Regions from separate parts of the Massilia sp. PWRC2 genome, predicted to be linked through region 1. Evidence: predicted binding sites of a transcription regulator. Region 1 holds the regulator's gene; the other holds the start of a gene.
The links. Region 1 encodes FNR, which switches genes on or off when oxygen is low (the NO sensors DNR and NnrR bind a similar motif). Its sites were predicted from a motif close to TTGATNNNNATCAA; they were not measured.

Region 1 (7,757 bases):
TCGGCCACAGCGCGGTTGCTGACGCGGAACGCACCACTGCTGAGCGCGATGTCGCCGCCATCGACGTCGCGCGTGCCGATCACGTACAGGCCGAACGCCTGCACGGCGCCGCTAAAGCTGAAGGTCAGGGCATCGCCCGCCTCGAGCGAAGCGGCGTTATTGTCGAGGCCCAGATAGTTGCGGCCGGAGCTGGTCCAGAACTGGTCGTCGAGCGCCGGCCGCGCGCTGCCGGCGGAGGGGCCCGACTACACCATGCCAAAACCGCTGCCGGCCGGGCCGCCGCCGGCATTGAAGGCAGTGCCCGCTGGTACCGCTTCGAAATCGGTGGTGCTCGCTTGCCAGCCGGCGATGGCGGCCTGAAATGCCGCCTTGCTCTGGTAAGCGAGCACGCCCGCGTAGGCCTGGCCACTGACCGCCAACAGCAGGCCGACCACGGCCCTGAACGAATAATTGAAAAGCGAAGACGTCATCCAGTACTCCTTGTATGGGTGGGGTGATGGGCGGGTATGCGCCTGCGTCGTTCGAGGACCTGCTGCACCGGTCGCCTGCACAAAAACACGCAGCAGGATTCATGCCATGCGCGGCGCGGGGCGCTCAATCTTTTTATAATCAAGGCACTGGACCAGGGCGGCGACGGCGCCATGGGGGCCGGGTAGCGCCGCCAGCAGCGCTGTCAGTTTTTCCGACAATTAGCCTGGATACAGGGATGCACGGCGATTAGCCGATGTCGCCCCCGGTGTTTTTGATGTACATCAAAAGTAAACCTGTGATCCAGCGGCGCAAACGTGTGCGACTCGACGGCTGTCAAGGCCGGCGTTATCATAGACGCATGCTGTTAGCCGCTTGTAGAGCCGGCGCCGGCCTGTGCTGCTGTTCTGTGCTGCCATTCTGTGCTGCAGTGCTGTCCTGCCGCGTTGCCCTGCTGCGTACATGAATGCCCGCCGGGCGTGCATCCCTTTCATACCGCCCTACAGTACGATTTTCTTGTAAAGAGCCGCCATGCGCCTTCCGCTTTCCGCCGCCGCCGTCACTGTCCACGCCATCAAGGCGGGATGCGCCGGCTGCAGCATGCACCAGTTGTGCTTGCCAATGGGCCTGGACGACGACGACATCGAACGCCTCGACCAGGTCATCGGCCGCCGCCGCCGGGTGGCGCGCGACGAACGCCTGTACCAGCGCGGCGAGCCGTTTCGCCATCTGTATGCGATCCGCTTCGGCCACTTCAAAACCTGCTACGTGGACGTCAGCGGCGACGAACAGATCACCGGCTTTCAAATGGCTGGTGAACTGCTGGGCATGGACGCCATCAGCGAAGAGCGCTACCAGTGCGACGCCGTCGCGCTCGACGATTGCGAAGTGTGCGAAATCCCCTTCCCCGCGCTCGAAAGCCTGTTTGGCGAAGTACCCAATCTGCTGCGCCACTTCCACCGCATCATGAGCCAGGAAATCACGCGCGAACAAAATGTCATGCTTTTACTGGGCAACATGCGGGCCGAACAGCGGTTTTCGGTTTTCCTGGTCAACCTGGCCACGCGCTATGCGGCGCGCGGTTATTCGTCCACCGAGTTTGATCTGCGTATGTCGCGTGAAGACATCGGCAACTACTTGGGCTTGACCATCGAGAGCATCAGCCGCCTGCTGGCCCGTTTTAAAAAGTTGGGCCTGCTGGCGGTCGACAAGCGCGGCATCACCCTGCTCGACCCGGCGCGCCTGAAGGCGATGGCGGCCGGCACCACGGCTTGCAGTCCGCTGGCCTGAGCGCGCCGCAGGTGCGCGGTGTCAGCGCCGGCAACGGCGCCCATCAAACGCAGGCCGTTGTCGCCGCCGCTGCGCGCTTGAGCGGCACGCCAAGCGGCCGCCCGGGCGCCATCGAAAAAGCGCCGACGATGCCGCCGCACATGCCGGCACAGTGCACGCTGACGGTCAGCCCGATCAGCAGCATGGCCAGCAATGGCGCCAGCACCGGCGGCAGAAAAGACCGCAGCGCGGCGGCGTCGATACCGGCTAGACGGTGCTGGAAAAGCGCGGCACCAGCGTCGCCGCCGGAGCTGCCGGTGATCCCGGTAATACCAAATAACGATCGAACACCATGCAGATATTGCGGATCACCAGCCGTCCCTTCGGACTGACGCTGAGCCACTCGGGGCCGACGCTGACCAGACCATCTTGCTGCAGCAGGTGCAGCTGTGCCAGCTCGCTGGCAAAATAATCGCCGAAGGTGATCGGAAAGGCTTGTTCGACTGCCTCGATCGACAGCTCGAACTGGCACATCAGCATCCCGATGATGGAGCGGCGCAGGGCGTCGTCCATCGAGAGGGTGATGCCGCGCTCGATCGGCAGCTCGTTGCGGTCGAGCCGTTCGTAATAGGCCTCGAGCGTCTTCACATTCTGGCTGTAGCTCATGCCCACCGCACCGATGGCCGACACCCCGCAGGCGACGATATCGGCATCGGCGTGCGTCGAATAGCCCTGAAAATTGCGGTGCAGGCGGCCCTGCCGCTGGGCCACCGCCAGCTCGTCGTCGGGACGGGCGAAATGGTCCATGCCGATGTATACATAGCCGGCTGCGCCCAGCCGGTCGATCGCCAGGCCCAGCATGGCGAGCCTGGTGTCGGCGTCTGGCAGGCGCGCCGTATCGATGCGGCGCTGCGGCTTGAACAGGTGCGGCAGATGGGCGTAGTGATACAGGGCGATGCGGTCGGGCGATGCCGTGATCACCCGCTCGAGCGTGTGCGCCATGGTCGCCGCATTCTGTTCGGGCAGGCCGTAGATCAGATCGATGTTCACCGAGCGGAAGCCGTGCTGGCGGGCGGCGTCGAGAATGGCCTGGGTCTGCGCCTGCGGCTGCACGCGGTTGACGGCGCGCTGTACCGCTTCGTCGTAATCCTGCACACCCAGGCTGATGCGGTTGAAACCCTGCTGGCGCAGGCGGCCGATGCGCTCGGGCGTCACGCTGCGCGGATCGACTTCGATGCCATACTCACCGGCGGCGTCGCTGGCGAAGGTGAAGTGGCGGTGCAGGTGCGCCATCAGCTCGTCGATCTGGGCGTCGCTCAGGTAAGTGGGGGTGCCGCCGCCCAGGTGCAGCTGGCGCACCTCGTTCATGCCGGAAAACAGCGCGGCCTGCATGGCGATCTCGCGTTTCAGGTAAGCGAGGTAATGGGCTGCCTTTTCGGTGCGGCGGGTGACGATCTTGTTGCAGGCGCAGTAGTAGCAGACCGATGCGCAAAACGGGATGTGCAGATAGAGCGACAGCGGCTTGCCGGCGCCACGCGTACGCCGCGCCGCCACCGCCGCCAGATAATCGCGGTAGCCAAATTGCGAGCTGAAACGGTCGGCCGTGGGGTAAGACGTGTAGCGCGGTCCGGCACGGCGCAAGTTGCGCAACAGGTCGGCATCGAAACGGACTGGCGCCTGCTCGGCTGAAAGGGTGAGGTGGGACATGCGCGCTTTTCGGAATGTGGACTGCTCGAAACTGAACGGTGTCCTTGATAAGCGTCAGTGTAAAAAGCGGGCGCGCTAAAATCCTTGACTTACATCAAATACAAAGGGGCGACGGCCGTCTCAAGGGGCCAGGCCAATGCGCTCGGCCAGCCGGTTCAGCGCGGCCTGCGCCAGCGCGTGTTCGCCCTTGCTGATGGCGGCATCGAGGCGGGCCGCCAGCTCGCCTTCGGCGCCGTGGTCAAACGAGGCCCCCGCCCCTTTGACAAAATGGGCAATTCTCGACACCGCGCGCCATTCGTGGCGGGCCGCCAGCGCCTGCATCTGCTGGACCTGCACCGGCAGCCGGGCGGCAAACAGCGCGCACAGCACCGCCATGTCGAGCAGCACCGGCGGCGCGCCGGCAGTCGCACTGGCGACGCCGCCCGGCGCCAGCAGGCTGCCCAACTGGCTCGCCAGCGCGCCACTGTCGAGCGGTTTGATCAGGCAGTGGCTAAATCCGCGCGCCAGATAGTGGCGCTGCTCGGCCGCCACCAGGGCCGCCGTCAGCGCCACGATGGGCCGCGCGTAGCCGGCCGCGCGCAGTGTCGCGCTGGCGTCGATACCGTCCAAAAAGGGGATGGTCAAGTCGATCAGCAGCAGCTCGAAGTGGCCAGTCAAGGCCAGCGCCACCGCACTGGCAGCGTCGTTGGTATTCGACACCTCGAGGCCCAGCTCGGTGAGCATGGCGCTGGTCAGGCGCCGGTGCCGTGCCTGGCTGTCGAGCAGCAAGACCTTGCCACGCAGGGCGGCCATCAGCGCGCCCCCGTCAGGCCAGCCGAGAAAGCGCGATAAGCCCGATAAGCCCGACAGGCCCGACAGGCTGGCCAACCAGGGGCGGCTTGACGGCCGCGCCAGAAACTCGCAATGAGCATGAAAGACACCGGTGACCGCCAATCCTGTAGCTGGGATAATGATTGCAAACCCGTCAATGCGGGTAAAAAGTCCGGCATCGCTGCCTCCCTGCCGCGCCCTTCGTGGCTAAGGCATGAGAGTGTACTGCGCACAGTTTTGCCTGACAATGCGTGATGGCCTGCTGATGCAGGTAGACAACAATCGGCGCTTGATCAAGCGGCCTGGTCGACCAGACGAAGCGCCGGTCTGGCCGCCGCCACCGCGCTGGCACTGCCCGCTTTGGCGGCGCCCCCGCCGCTGCCGGCGGGCAGCTTGAAGACGCCGACCGCTTCACTCATCTGCTGGGCCTGCTCCTGCAAGGAGTCGGCGGCAGCGGCCGCCTGCTCCGTCATCGCCGCATTTTGCTGGGTGCTCTCGTCCATCTCGGCGACACTGTGGCTGAGGTTTTCCAGGCCCTTGCTCTGCTCCTGGCTGGAGGCACTGATTTCACCGATCAGCTTGCTGACATGCTCGACCGAGGTAACGATTTCCGTCATCGTCGTGCCGGCATCTTCGACCAGCCGCGAGCCGGTGCTCACCTTGGTGGCGGAGTCATCGATGAGCTGCTTGATTTCCTTGGCGGCGCTGGCGCTGCGGTGCGCCAGACTGCGCACTTCGCTGGCGACCACGGCGAAGCCACGGCCCTGCTCGCCGGCACGCGCCGCTTCGACGGCGGCATTCAGGGCAAGGATGTTGGTCTGGAAGGCAATCGAGTCGATCACGCCGATGATGTCGGAGATCTTGCGCGCCGAGGCATTGATGTCATTCATGGTGTCGACCACCTGGGCCACCACCCGCCCGCCCTTGGCGGCCACGCCGGAGGCGGCGTCGGCCAGTTCGTTGGCATGGCGCGCACTTTCCGCATTGTGCTGGACGGTGGCGGTCAGGTCGCCCATCGAACGGGCGGCGCGGCCGATGTTGCCGGCCTGCGTCTCGGTGCGCGCCGACAGATTGGCGTTGCCGCTGGCGATCTCGGCGGAGGCGACGCGGATTTCCGCCGCCGCGCCCTGGATGCCGCCAACGATGCCTTCGAGCCGCGCGCGCATTTCAGCCAGCGCACCGAGCAGGCTGGCGCCATAACGGGGATCGAATTCGATGCTGATCGACAGGTCGCCGGCCGCCACCGTTTGCGCAATCTTGCGCGCATATTCGGGCTCACCGCCCAGCTGGCTCCAGATGGCGCGGATGACGAACCAGGCGACCAGCACCAGTGAACAGATGACCAGCGCCGCCACCGCAATACTGATGGTGAGCACCAGCTGGACGCGCGAGGTGCTGTAGGCGACGCCGTTTTTAAATTGTTTATTGGCAGCGACCACGGTTTTTTCCAGGTCGCCGCTTATGGCGGCCAACGATGCCTGCATCTTGGCGATGGCGCTGGGGACATCGCCCTTGTCGACCTCGAGCATGATGCGGGCAGCGGCCGCGCCATCGGTGTAGTAGGCGTTAAATTCGGTAAGAATGCGCTCGCTGTTGGCCTTTTGCCCGGCGATGGCGCCGTACTGGGTAATCTTGGTGCGAATCTTGTTGGCCGATTCGGCGATGGTGTCGAGCCGTTTTTTGTCGCCTTCGAGCACCGCCCCCTTGAGCTCGTCCGCCAGCGCCTGCACATCGCCGCGCAGCATGCCCGACTGGCTCAGCACGGGATAATCGACGGCGCCGGTGGCCTCGATGGCCTCAAGCGCGATGGTCGAATAGTATGACGAGACGGCCAGCCCCAATCCGAATATGGCAGCGGAAATAATGGGCAGCGACCAGATTCTGTTCTTGATGTTCATTGCGATGTCCTGGCTGATGATTGCATACGGGGGCACGCAACAACGCAGCGCCGCAGCGGCCTGGCTGCGCGCCCCCGGCGTGGTACTTTATTTGAGACTCAGTACCGGCTTGACGCTGCCGTCAAGGGCGCCCTTGTCGATATAACCGATCATGTTGGGGTTGCTGGCAACGAGCGTCTTGACGGCCGCGCTGTCGCCCACTTCCTTCGGCGGCTGGCCCTTGCCGCTGAAAATCTGCTTGGACCAGTAGGCTTTTACCTGCGCCGCCGTCTTGCCCGTCGACTTGGAATAAAAGTCGTCGCGCAGGGCGCCGTCAGCCTGATCGACCGGCACCGCCTGGCCACCACCAGGCAGGACATTCGATTTGCCGAGAAAAATGTCGGCAACCTGGTCGGCGGTGAGCGCGCTGGCGCCCGACTTGGCGGACACCACCACCACCGTTTCGGCGAAAGCGGCGCTGCCGGCAGCCATCATAGCGAGCGCCAGCAAAGAAGAACGCATCAGCGTGTTGTTTTTCATGAGAGCAATCCTTTAAAAGACGAAGTCGATGGTGCCGGACAAAATCTTGGCACTGCTGCCCGCCATGCCCGGCTTGGAGTTGGTGAAAAAGCCGTTGCTGCCTGGTTCCAGCTGCACCTTGTCGAGCTGCACCTTGAGCGCAAAGTTCTTGCGGAAGTCCCAGCGCAGGCCGCCCGAGACGGTGTGCTGGGCGCGTAGGGCCAAATTGATCTGGCCGTCATCGATATCGACCTTCGAATAGGTGATGTAGGGCGTAAATTTGTTGAAGCGGTAGCCGCCAGTCACATAGCCGGCCTTTTGTGCGCGCTGGACGGTGCCGAAATCGGACTTGGTCAGTTCGCCCAGCACGAACCAGTTGCCTGGATCGTAGGTGGCGCCAAGGTTGTAGACATTTGCTGGCGAATAAATAAACGTGCCGGCGGCGCCGTTGAGACGGAAGTCAATCTTGGTCAGCGCCGCGCGCAGCGTCAATGCACCCATCTCGGCGCTGTCGGCGATGCCCTTGATTTTCTCCGCGCGCACGCCGTTGGAAACGGCGCCGGTGGAGCTGACCGAAGCGACTTCCATCTTGCCGTACCAGACCTGGGTCGTATTCGTGACAGGGCCAAAAGTATGGCGGTAAGCGCCGTCAATGCCGTCCGAATTGGTGGTCGAGCGCAGGCTGTAAGTCTCGATCGGCGGGCGCACCCACGGATTGGCGTAACCGACCAGGCGGGTTTCCGAGTTCATGAAGGTGGCCATGGCGACGCGGCCAACGCGCACGCTCAGTTCCGGCGTGATCGCATACTTGATGTTGGCCCACTCGACGCGCGGCAGATAGCCTGAATTGACGCGCTCGCGCGAGACCACTTGCAGCACTGCGCTCCACTGGTCAGTGATCTTGGCATCGACCTGCATGGCAAGCTTGCTGTCGACGGTAAACGACGAGCGGTTGGTGTAGCCCGCGCCATTCGGCTGAAACACATCGGCGACATAGTCGCCCGTGTTGACCGAGTTGTGCACCATGCCGACGGTGCCGAAGCCGCTGACATTGAACATCTGGCTAACATCTTGCGCGTGAGCGCCGGCGGAAGCCAGCACGGCCAT
Region 2 (7,757 bases), on a different contig from region 1:
CAGCGGTAGTGCCGGCACCAATGGCATGACGGGTTCGTCGACCTCTGGCAGCACGGCCGCCGGTGCGAACAGCGGCACCATGATGCCGCCAGCGCCCGATGCCATGCAAGGGGGCGCCAAGGCAGGTGCCGCTGGTAGCACTGGTGTTACCGATGGCAGCACCAGCAAATCGGGCAAGAAAAGCAAAACCGACAAAAAGAATTGATTTGTCGCGCAGTGTGCATCGTTTGTACAGTTTGTACAGTTTGTACAGTTTGTACAGTTTGTACAGTTTGTACAGTTTGTACAGTTTGTACAGTTTGTACAGTTTACACGGTTTAGTGAGCCGCTCCAAGCCGCCATCGCCAGCCTCGGGGCAGGCGGGGCGGTAATCGCACCGGCGCGCGCCTGTTGCGCTCGCCCCTCGCGCTTCGGCGCGCGTGACGCCACTGTGTCGTGCAAACGACATGGTGGCGTTGTGTTGTCTGCTGCAAGGGCCGCTCATGCCGGCTGGTTTTTTATCGGTAAGGTGCGCACAGGTCCGCGCCAACGGCGTAGCATCTGAGGTCGCTGGCCGTACTGGCCGCAGCAGCCAGGCAAGTGATCCTGCATGCGGCGCCATTCGTCACTGAAGGGATAAACTGATGAGCACAGGGACCATCCACCTGCACCGCGTACTGCGCGCCAGACCAGAGCGCATCTACCGCGCATTTCTCGACGCCGACGCCATGTCAAAATGGTTGCCGCCCTGCGGCTTCACCTGCAAGGTTGACCACATGGACGCCCGCGTGGGCGGCAGCTACAAGATGCTGTTTACTAATTTTTCGACCGGGCAAAGTCACTCGTTTGGCGGCGCCTACCGCGAACTGCAGCCCTACCAAAAGATTCGTTATACGGACAGCTTCGACGATCCCGCACTGCCCGGTGAGATGCAGACCACGGTAACCTTGCGGCCGGTGGCCGGCGGCACCGATGTCAGCATCGCGCAGGAAGGCGTGCCGGCCTCGATTCCCATCGAAATGTGTTACCTCGGCTGGCAGGAGTCGCTGGAACAGCTGGCCCGGCTGGTTGAGCCGGAACTGGGGCAGTAGGCCTGCAGCCGGCAGCGCCAGCAGATCATTATGCGCAGCAAGAATATGGTGTGCCTGTGGTACGACGGTGGCGCCCTCGAGGCCGCCACCTTTTACGCCAGCACCTTTGCCGACAGTGCCGTCCACGCCGTGCAGCGGGCGCCGCTCGATTACCCGTCGGGCAAGCAGGGCGACGTGCTGACGGTGGAATTTACCGTGATGGGGATACCCTGCATGGGGCTCAATGGCGGCCCCGGCTTTCCTCATAGCGTGGCGTTTTCCTTTCAGGTGGCAACCAGTGACCAGGCCGAGACGGACCGCCTGTGGGATGCCATCGTCACCAATGGTGGCGCGGAGAATGCCTGCGGCTGGTGCCGCGATCGCTGGGGCCTGTCAGGGCAGATCACGCCGCACGCGCTCAGCGATGCCATCAGCAACAGCAACCCAGCGGTGGCCCGGGCCGCGTTCGCCGCCATGATGCAGATGCGCAAAATCGACATTGCCGCCATCGAGGCGGCGGTGGCGGCGGTGCAGTGACGGTGCCGGCGCCGGTGCCGGTGCGCCCCGCAGCGGCAGAAGACGGGCGCCGCTGCGGTGGCCCAGGAGCGGAACCGCTGGGGTGGCGATGGAGCGGCGCCCCTGCTGCGGCTCAGGTGCGGCGCCACCTGCGGTGGCTAAGGAGCGGCGTCCCTGCGGTGGTTTACGCGCGGTGCCGCTGCGGTGGTGTAAGAGCGGCGCGGGGCTTACGCGGGGCGCTCCGGCGCCAGCGGCGCGCTGTTGCGCGCGCAGTTGCGCCCGCTGCGTTTGGCCGCGTACATGGCCTGGTCTGCCTTGCTGAGCAATTGTTCTGGGGAATCGCCGTCGCGCGGGAAAACGGCCACGCCCACGCTGGCCGATAACTGTACCTGGCGCTGCGCCAGCGCCACTGGCTGGTGGGCGGCGTCGATCAGGCGGCCAATCAGCGAGGCTAGCAGCAATTCATCTTGCAGCGCGGGCAGCACGGCGACAAATTCATCGCCGCCGAAGCGTGCCAGGGTGTCCGACATGCGCAGCGCCTTTTGCAGTCGCTGCGCGATGATGGCCAGCAACTGGTCGCCGGCCGCGTGGCCGAGTTCGTCGTTGATGGCCTTAAAGCCGTCCAGATCGATGAATGCCGCCGCTACTTGGCCGCCGTCGGCCCGGGCGCGGGCGATGGCGCGGCTCAGGCGCTCGTGCAACAGCAGGCGGTTGGGCAAACCCGTGAGTGCGTCAAAATTGCTGCGCTGTTCCAGCAGCTGGCGCTGTTGACTGGCAGTGGTGATGTCGGCGAATACGGCGACGTAGTGATGGGGCTGGCCCGCAGCATCGGGGACGGTACTGATGCTGATCCGCTCAGCGTAATCGCTACCATCCTTGCGGCGGTTCCATGCCTCGCCCTGCCAGTGACCGTCGCGCATGATGGCATCCCACATGGCGCGATAAAACGCCGGCCCCTGGCGTCCCGACTTGAGCAGGCGCGGATTGTGGCCTAGCACTTCATCCGCGCGATAACCGGTGATGGCGCTGAAGGCGTCGTTGACCGCCAGAATGTTACCGTCGAGGCTGGTAATCATGATGCCGTCGCGGCTGTAATAGAAAACTGAGGCGGCCAGGGCTTGCATGGCGTCGGCATCGACGGCAGGGGAGACTGGCAAGGCTGAAGGAGCCTGAACCGCGTGGTGCGAGTTTGTGGACATGACCGGACACGGGCACCGTCAATGGGCGAAGCCTCCATCATAGCGAGGCAGGTCAGTGGCGTCGAGACGATGGCGCGCCGGTGCAAAGGGGTTTATGCCCATTTTGAGGTAGATCAAATTGGCCATGTAAATGCGCGCAGCGATCATCGTTTTTGTCCGGGCGTCTTGCTCAAACGGGATGCCAAGCGTTGGCAATTTTGATGTGCCTCACCCGGTTTTACAGCGCCGGTCGAGCGCCGATCAATATATTGGCTGGCCCCCCAGCCGTCGAGCAGTCAGCCCGTGGATTGTTGCGCGGCTAGTGCCAACAGCCGGGCCGGCAGCTGCAGACCCGCAGTACCTCCGTCGCCAACGATGCGATGCAGACGCTGGCCCGCTCGCGCGGCTTGATGCTGGCGTGCTGAAGATGGCATGGCGTTATTGCAGCTGCCACTGGCGACAGCGCCACCTGCCTGCATTGGCATACACCGACACTCCCGGCCCTGTGCTGCCGTACTAATGGGACATCAGCACCGGTGCCGTCATACTTTCCAGAATCGTCTCGGTGACGCCACCGAGCATGATTTCGCGGAAGCGCGAGTGGCCGTAGGCGCCCATGACGATGAGATCGGCTTGCAGATCGGCGGCCGCGGATAGCAGTTGCTCGCCAGCGCGGATTGGCGTGGTGCTGGCGCGCACGGTACAGCGCACGCCATGGCGCGCCAGGTACAAGGCCAGGTCGGCACCGGGTTCGTGGCCGGCGGCGGGCGCCGGGTTAAACACCACCACCGAAATCAGGGCGGCGCGGCGCAACAGGGGCAGGGCGTTGAACACCGCATGGGTTGCCTCGAGGCCGCCGTCCCACGCCAGCAAGATCTTGCTGCCAACGGTGGGAAAACTGGCGGCGTAGGGCAGGATTAGCACGGGGCGGCCGCCATCGAGCACGACCTGTTCTGGCAGCGCGCCGACCAGGTGGCTGGAGGCTGGTTCGTCGAGGTCGGTCTGGCTCAATACCATCAGATCGGCATAGCGTGCCTGCAAGGCCAGGCCGCCGGCCGGATCGTCTTCCATCAGGCGGCGCTCGACGCTGGCGACACCTGCGCTGGCGGCGATGGCCTCGAAGCGCGCCAGCGCTGCTTCGTTGCGTTGGGCAATGGCACTCGCTTCAGACGGCGCCAGCATGGCCAGCTCGAGCGTCACTTCGCGGCCCGCATAGCGCGACACGCCAGAAAAAGCGCTGCCGATCAGGTGGCTGTCGAACTGCACTGCCAGCTGCGCTGCATGGCGCATGCGCGCCTCGGCGTGGCGCGAGGAATCGACATGGACGACGATGGTCTTATAGGACATTTTTCGGCTCGCTGTGGATTGGGTAGCACCAGCGTACGGCGGCGCGCGCGCGCGGTCCAGCGCTAGCTGGCGCTGGGCGGTGCTAGTTTTGGCATTTTTGAGGCAGATCAAAAGTCGCCAGCCTTCCTTTCAAGCGGCCTCAACACAGCCATCGCGCCGCTTGCCGCCGTCCTGGCGCACACTTGATCTAGCGCATACCGTGCGGTGATTCAGGGCGGGTAGGATATATACAAGCAGACCGGCCGTCTTCGATGATCCTGGCCTGCGCCCAATGTTTCTGCACTCACCGATGGAGACTCACCATGGCCCACTCTCAATCATTGACGCGCTTCGATCCCATTGCACGCATGCTCAGCGCCGACCCTTTTCGCAATATCGATGACTTTTTTACTTCCATGCGCATGCCCGCGCTGTTCAGCGGGGCCGAACTCACCCCGCTGATCCGCATGGACGTGACTGAATCGGAACAGTCGTACAAGGTCACGGCTGACCTGCCTGGCGTCAAGAAGGATGACATCAAGGTCAACATCAATGGCAACCAGGTATCCATTTCCGCGCAGACGGAAAGCCGCACCGAGCAGGCCAGCGCCAACCTGCTGTGCGCCGAACGTTCGGTGGGGCAATACTATCGCAGTTTCACGCTACCGCAGGCGGTCGACGATAGCCAGGCGCAGGCGCAATTGAATGACGGCGTGCTCGAGCTGACCCTGCCCAAAAAATCGGCTGGCAGCACCAAATCGCTGACCATCCAATGAGGGCGCCTTTGCCGCAGCAGGGCTGCCTGCGATGTCATCTACAGCGCGGTGTTCGGTGCGGCTTTAATGGGAGCAAGCACCGGCATGCGTAAGCTGACATCGGCTGATCTCACTGAAATCGAAGAGCGCTTGCGTGGCATGCGTATCGCGCTGCTCGAAGCGGTGCGCGAGAGGCGGGCGCAGGGTGGCGGGCAGATGCACTGTGCTGGCAGTGTTCAGCGTGCGCCGCCGGGAGCCCTCAGTGCCGCCTTCGGCGACGTCAATGCCGCCTTTAACGACGCCTTGACCCAAGATGAGATCGCCATGCTGCAACACGAACTCGAAGAGCTGCGCGCGATTGACGACGCGCTCAAGCGGATTGAATTTGGCGTCGGTGGCCTGTGCACCCATTGTGGCGTGCAAATCCCTCTGGGACGCCTGCGGGCCGTGCCTGCAGCGGCCACCTGCATTGCGTGCGCTGCGCTGGTGCAGCGTGAGAGTCGATCCGGCTAGTCCGGCGCCGCAGCTGGCGTCGCTGTTGGCTTAGTTGATCGTTCAGTCGCTAGTTCAGTTGCCAGCGCAGTTGTTGGCGCAGTTGTTGGCGCAGTTGTTCGCTCAGCTGCTAGCTCGGTTGCTCGCTTCGCTGCTGTTCTTGTTGCTGGCTTGCTTGCTGGCTTGGTTGCTGGCCTACTTACTGCCTTAGTTGCTTGCTCCACAGTCAGTCGCGCTGCTGCCACCGCTGACTGTGATCGCTGCAAGTCGACTTTACGGGGGGCAACGGCAAGGCGAATGCGGACGCTGTAGCGGCTGTTCTCGCCCCCTTACGGTTGTTCGTCGGCGGCTGATGGCACTCCTGGGTGCAGCACCAATACGGGGATCGTTGATTCTGCCACCATTTTTTGCGTTTGACTGCCTGCCAGCAGGCGGCTCAGGCCGTGTCGGCCGTGCGAGGCCATGACGACCACGTCGCATTGCTGCGTGCGCGCAGTGTCGGTCAACGCTGTGTGCACCGAGTGTGATAGCACCGTGATGGCCCTGCATGGCACGCCAGCCGCTGTGGCCGCGGCGCACACGCGCTCCGCATGGACACGGGCGGCATCGACCGCCAGGCGTGTTTCGCCCACCACATCGATGGTCAGGGCTGCCTCCGACGGTGGCATCACCAGCGCCGGCTGGGCGACGGCGACGGCGACAAGTTCGCTGTGCCACTGGCGCGCCAGATCAATCGCCAGCGGTATTACCAGGTCGGACAGGGGTGAGCCATCAGTGGGCAGGAGGATGCGTTGATACATGGTGTATTCCTTGGTGGTGCGCCGGCACGGCCGGCATTTTTTGCCGTGCCGAGCGCAATTAATTATGCTGCGGTGAGCGCTAGCGCGACGCTGCCGTCACAGCGAAGCGCGCGGATCATGTCGCACGAATTGTCGAAGTGCGTGCTGCAGAACCTCATGGCCAACTGATGCTGTGAACCAGGATGCGGATTACTGCGATGACAGACGGTGATGGCGCTGCCGTCTTAACATACCATTGCGCATGCCACTGTGCCGCCCGCGCAGCGACGATGGATGCCAGTGTTGCCGTGTTGAAGTCCATCTCACTTGATGCACCTCAATTATTTGCTAAGCGCTCCCCTTCATCCTTTGCCTGCAGGGCTTGCGCGATGATGAAAGCATGCTTGTTCGGCACGCGGAACGCGCTCTTCCTCGCTTCTCTTGTATCGTATCCCCTGGTAGTTCACCTTTGTAGTCTAATCAATCCAACCAAACGGCGGCGCCATGTTCAAACACATCCTGATGCCTGTGGACGGCACCCTCACCATGTTGCCGGGGGTGCGCCGCTGCCTGCGCATGGCGCTCGAGATGGCTGCACGGGTGGAGGCCATCCACGTGGTGGCTCCGGCGGGCAGCAACGCTGCTGTCGACGCTCGTAGCGGCGCGGGCACCGCCCACACCCGCGCCGCGCAGATCATGCAGCTGGTCGAGCGCGAGGCCCGCGAGCAGGGTGTGGCATGCACGACGGCGATTATCGAAGGGGCCATGCCGTGGCAGGAAATTGTCGCCGCCGCGCGCGCTGGCGGTGCCGACCTGATCTGTATGAGTTCGCACGGTCGCAGCGCGCCGTCCGGCGCAGCCCTCGGAAGCCAGACGGCGCAGGTACTCCTGCATGCGCCGGTCGCGGTGCTGGTATTGCGTTGAGTTTGCCTGGCGACGCAGGCTGGGCTGCACTGCGCCGCCCGCGCAGCGGCCCGTTCGGGCCGGGCGGCATGCGCTTAGCATGATCGCTGCCGGTGCCGGCGCGCCTGTTGAGAGGCCCACCTGCGGCAGCCTTGAAAGGCAAGCTCGAAGAAACGACCTCAAATAAACGACCTCAAATAAACGACTTCAAATAAACGACTTCAATTAAACGACTTCAATTAAACGACCTCAAACAAACGACCTCAAACAAACGACCTGAAACAAACGGCCCTGCAAGGTACTGCGTCGCCTGCGGTCGACATTGCTCGCCACTGCCAACGAGCGCGTGTCCTCACATTGATTGCGAGGGGCGCCCGATGGGCGCGCGAGCAGCACCATGCCAGCAGAATTTCAACGGTAGACCAACACCGGAATGGTGCTGTTGACGAGCACCTTTTGGGTCTCGCTCCCCAGCAGCAGCCCCTTCCACCCCTTGCGTCCGTGCGAGGCCATCACCACAAGGTCGCACGCGTGCGCATGGGCGGTGTCGATGATGGCTTGCCACGGGTCGTCCGAGGTGCCGGTCTCGACTGTGCTGCTGACGCCGGCGTCGGCAGCGGCCTTGCTGACAAAGGCCAGGTCGTCGTCGGCGCGGGCCTGGGCGCTCTGGCGAAAGCGCTCTGCGGTGTCTTCCAGCATGTCAGGATCGAGCGACACGGTGTGAAAGCGGGGCATCACGCTCAGGCCGATAACTTCTGC

Region 2: the regulator FNR is predicted to act here: its motif matches at 6,423-6,436, upstream of ACP7BZ_RS12875 (universal stress protein).

The regions. Positions count from the first base shown of each region.
Region 1 is NZ_JAFCUW010000004.1:52,190-59,946, reverse strand. Features, by position in the region: gene ACP7BZ_RS09755 (PEP-CTERM sorting domain-containing protein) at 1-104, opposite strand, end outside; gene ACP7BZ_RS09750 (hypothetical protein) at 246-470, opposite strand; gene fnr (fumarate/nitrate reduction transcriptional regulator Fnr) at 1,000-1,758, shown strand; gene ACP7BZ_RS09740 (sulfite exporter TauE/SafE family protein) at 1,802-1,963, opposite strand; gene hemN (oxygen-independent coproporphyrinogen III oxidase) at 2,005-3,444, opposite strand; gene ACP7BZ_RS09730 (Hpt domain-containing response regulator) at 3,565-4,236, opposite strand; gene ACP7BZ_RS09725 (methyl-accepting chemotaxis protein) at 4,548-6,152, opposite strand; gene ACP7BZ_RS09720 (phosphate ABC transporter substrate-binding protein) at 6,240-6,671, opposite strand; gene ACP7BZ_RS09715 (hypothetical protein) at 6,684-7,757, opposite strand, start outside.
Region 2 is NZ_JAFCUW010000005.1:351,557-359,313, forward strand. Features, by position in the region: gene ACP7BZ_RS12835 (hypothetical protein) at 1-205, shown strand, start outside; gene ACP7BZ_RS12840 (SRPBCC family protein) at 624-1,070, shown strand; gene ACP7BZ_RS12845 (VOC family protein) at 1,101-1,586, shown strand; gene ACP7BZ_RS12850 (diguanylate cyclase domain-containing protein) at 1,793-2,722, opposite strand; gene ACP7BZ_RS12855 (universal stress protein) at 3,260-4,090, opposite strand; gene ACP7BZ_RS12860 (Hsp20/alpha crystallin family protein) at 4,393-4,845, shown strand; gene ACP7BZ_RS12865 (TraR/DksA family transcriptional regulator) at 4,930-5,337, shown strand; gene ACP7BZ_RS12870 (universal stress protein) at 5,646-6,116, opposite strand; gene ACP7BZ_RS12875 (universal stress protein) at 6,600-7,019, shown strand; gene ACP7BZ_RS12880 (universal stress protein) at 7,410-7,757, opposite strand, start outside.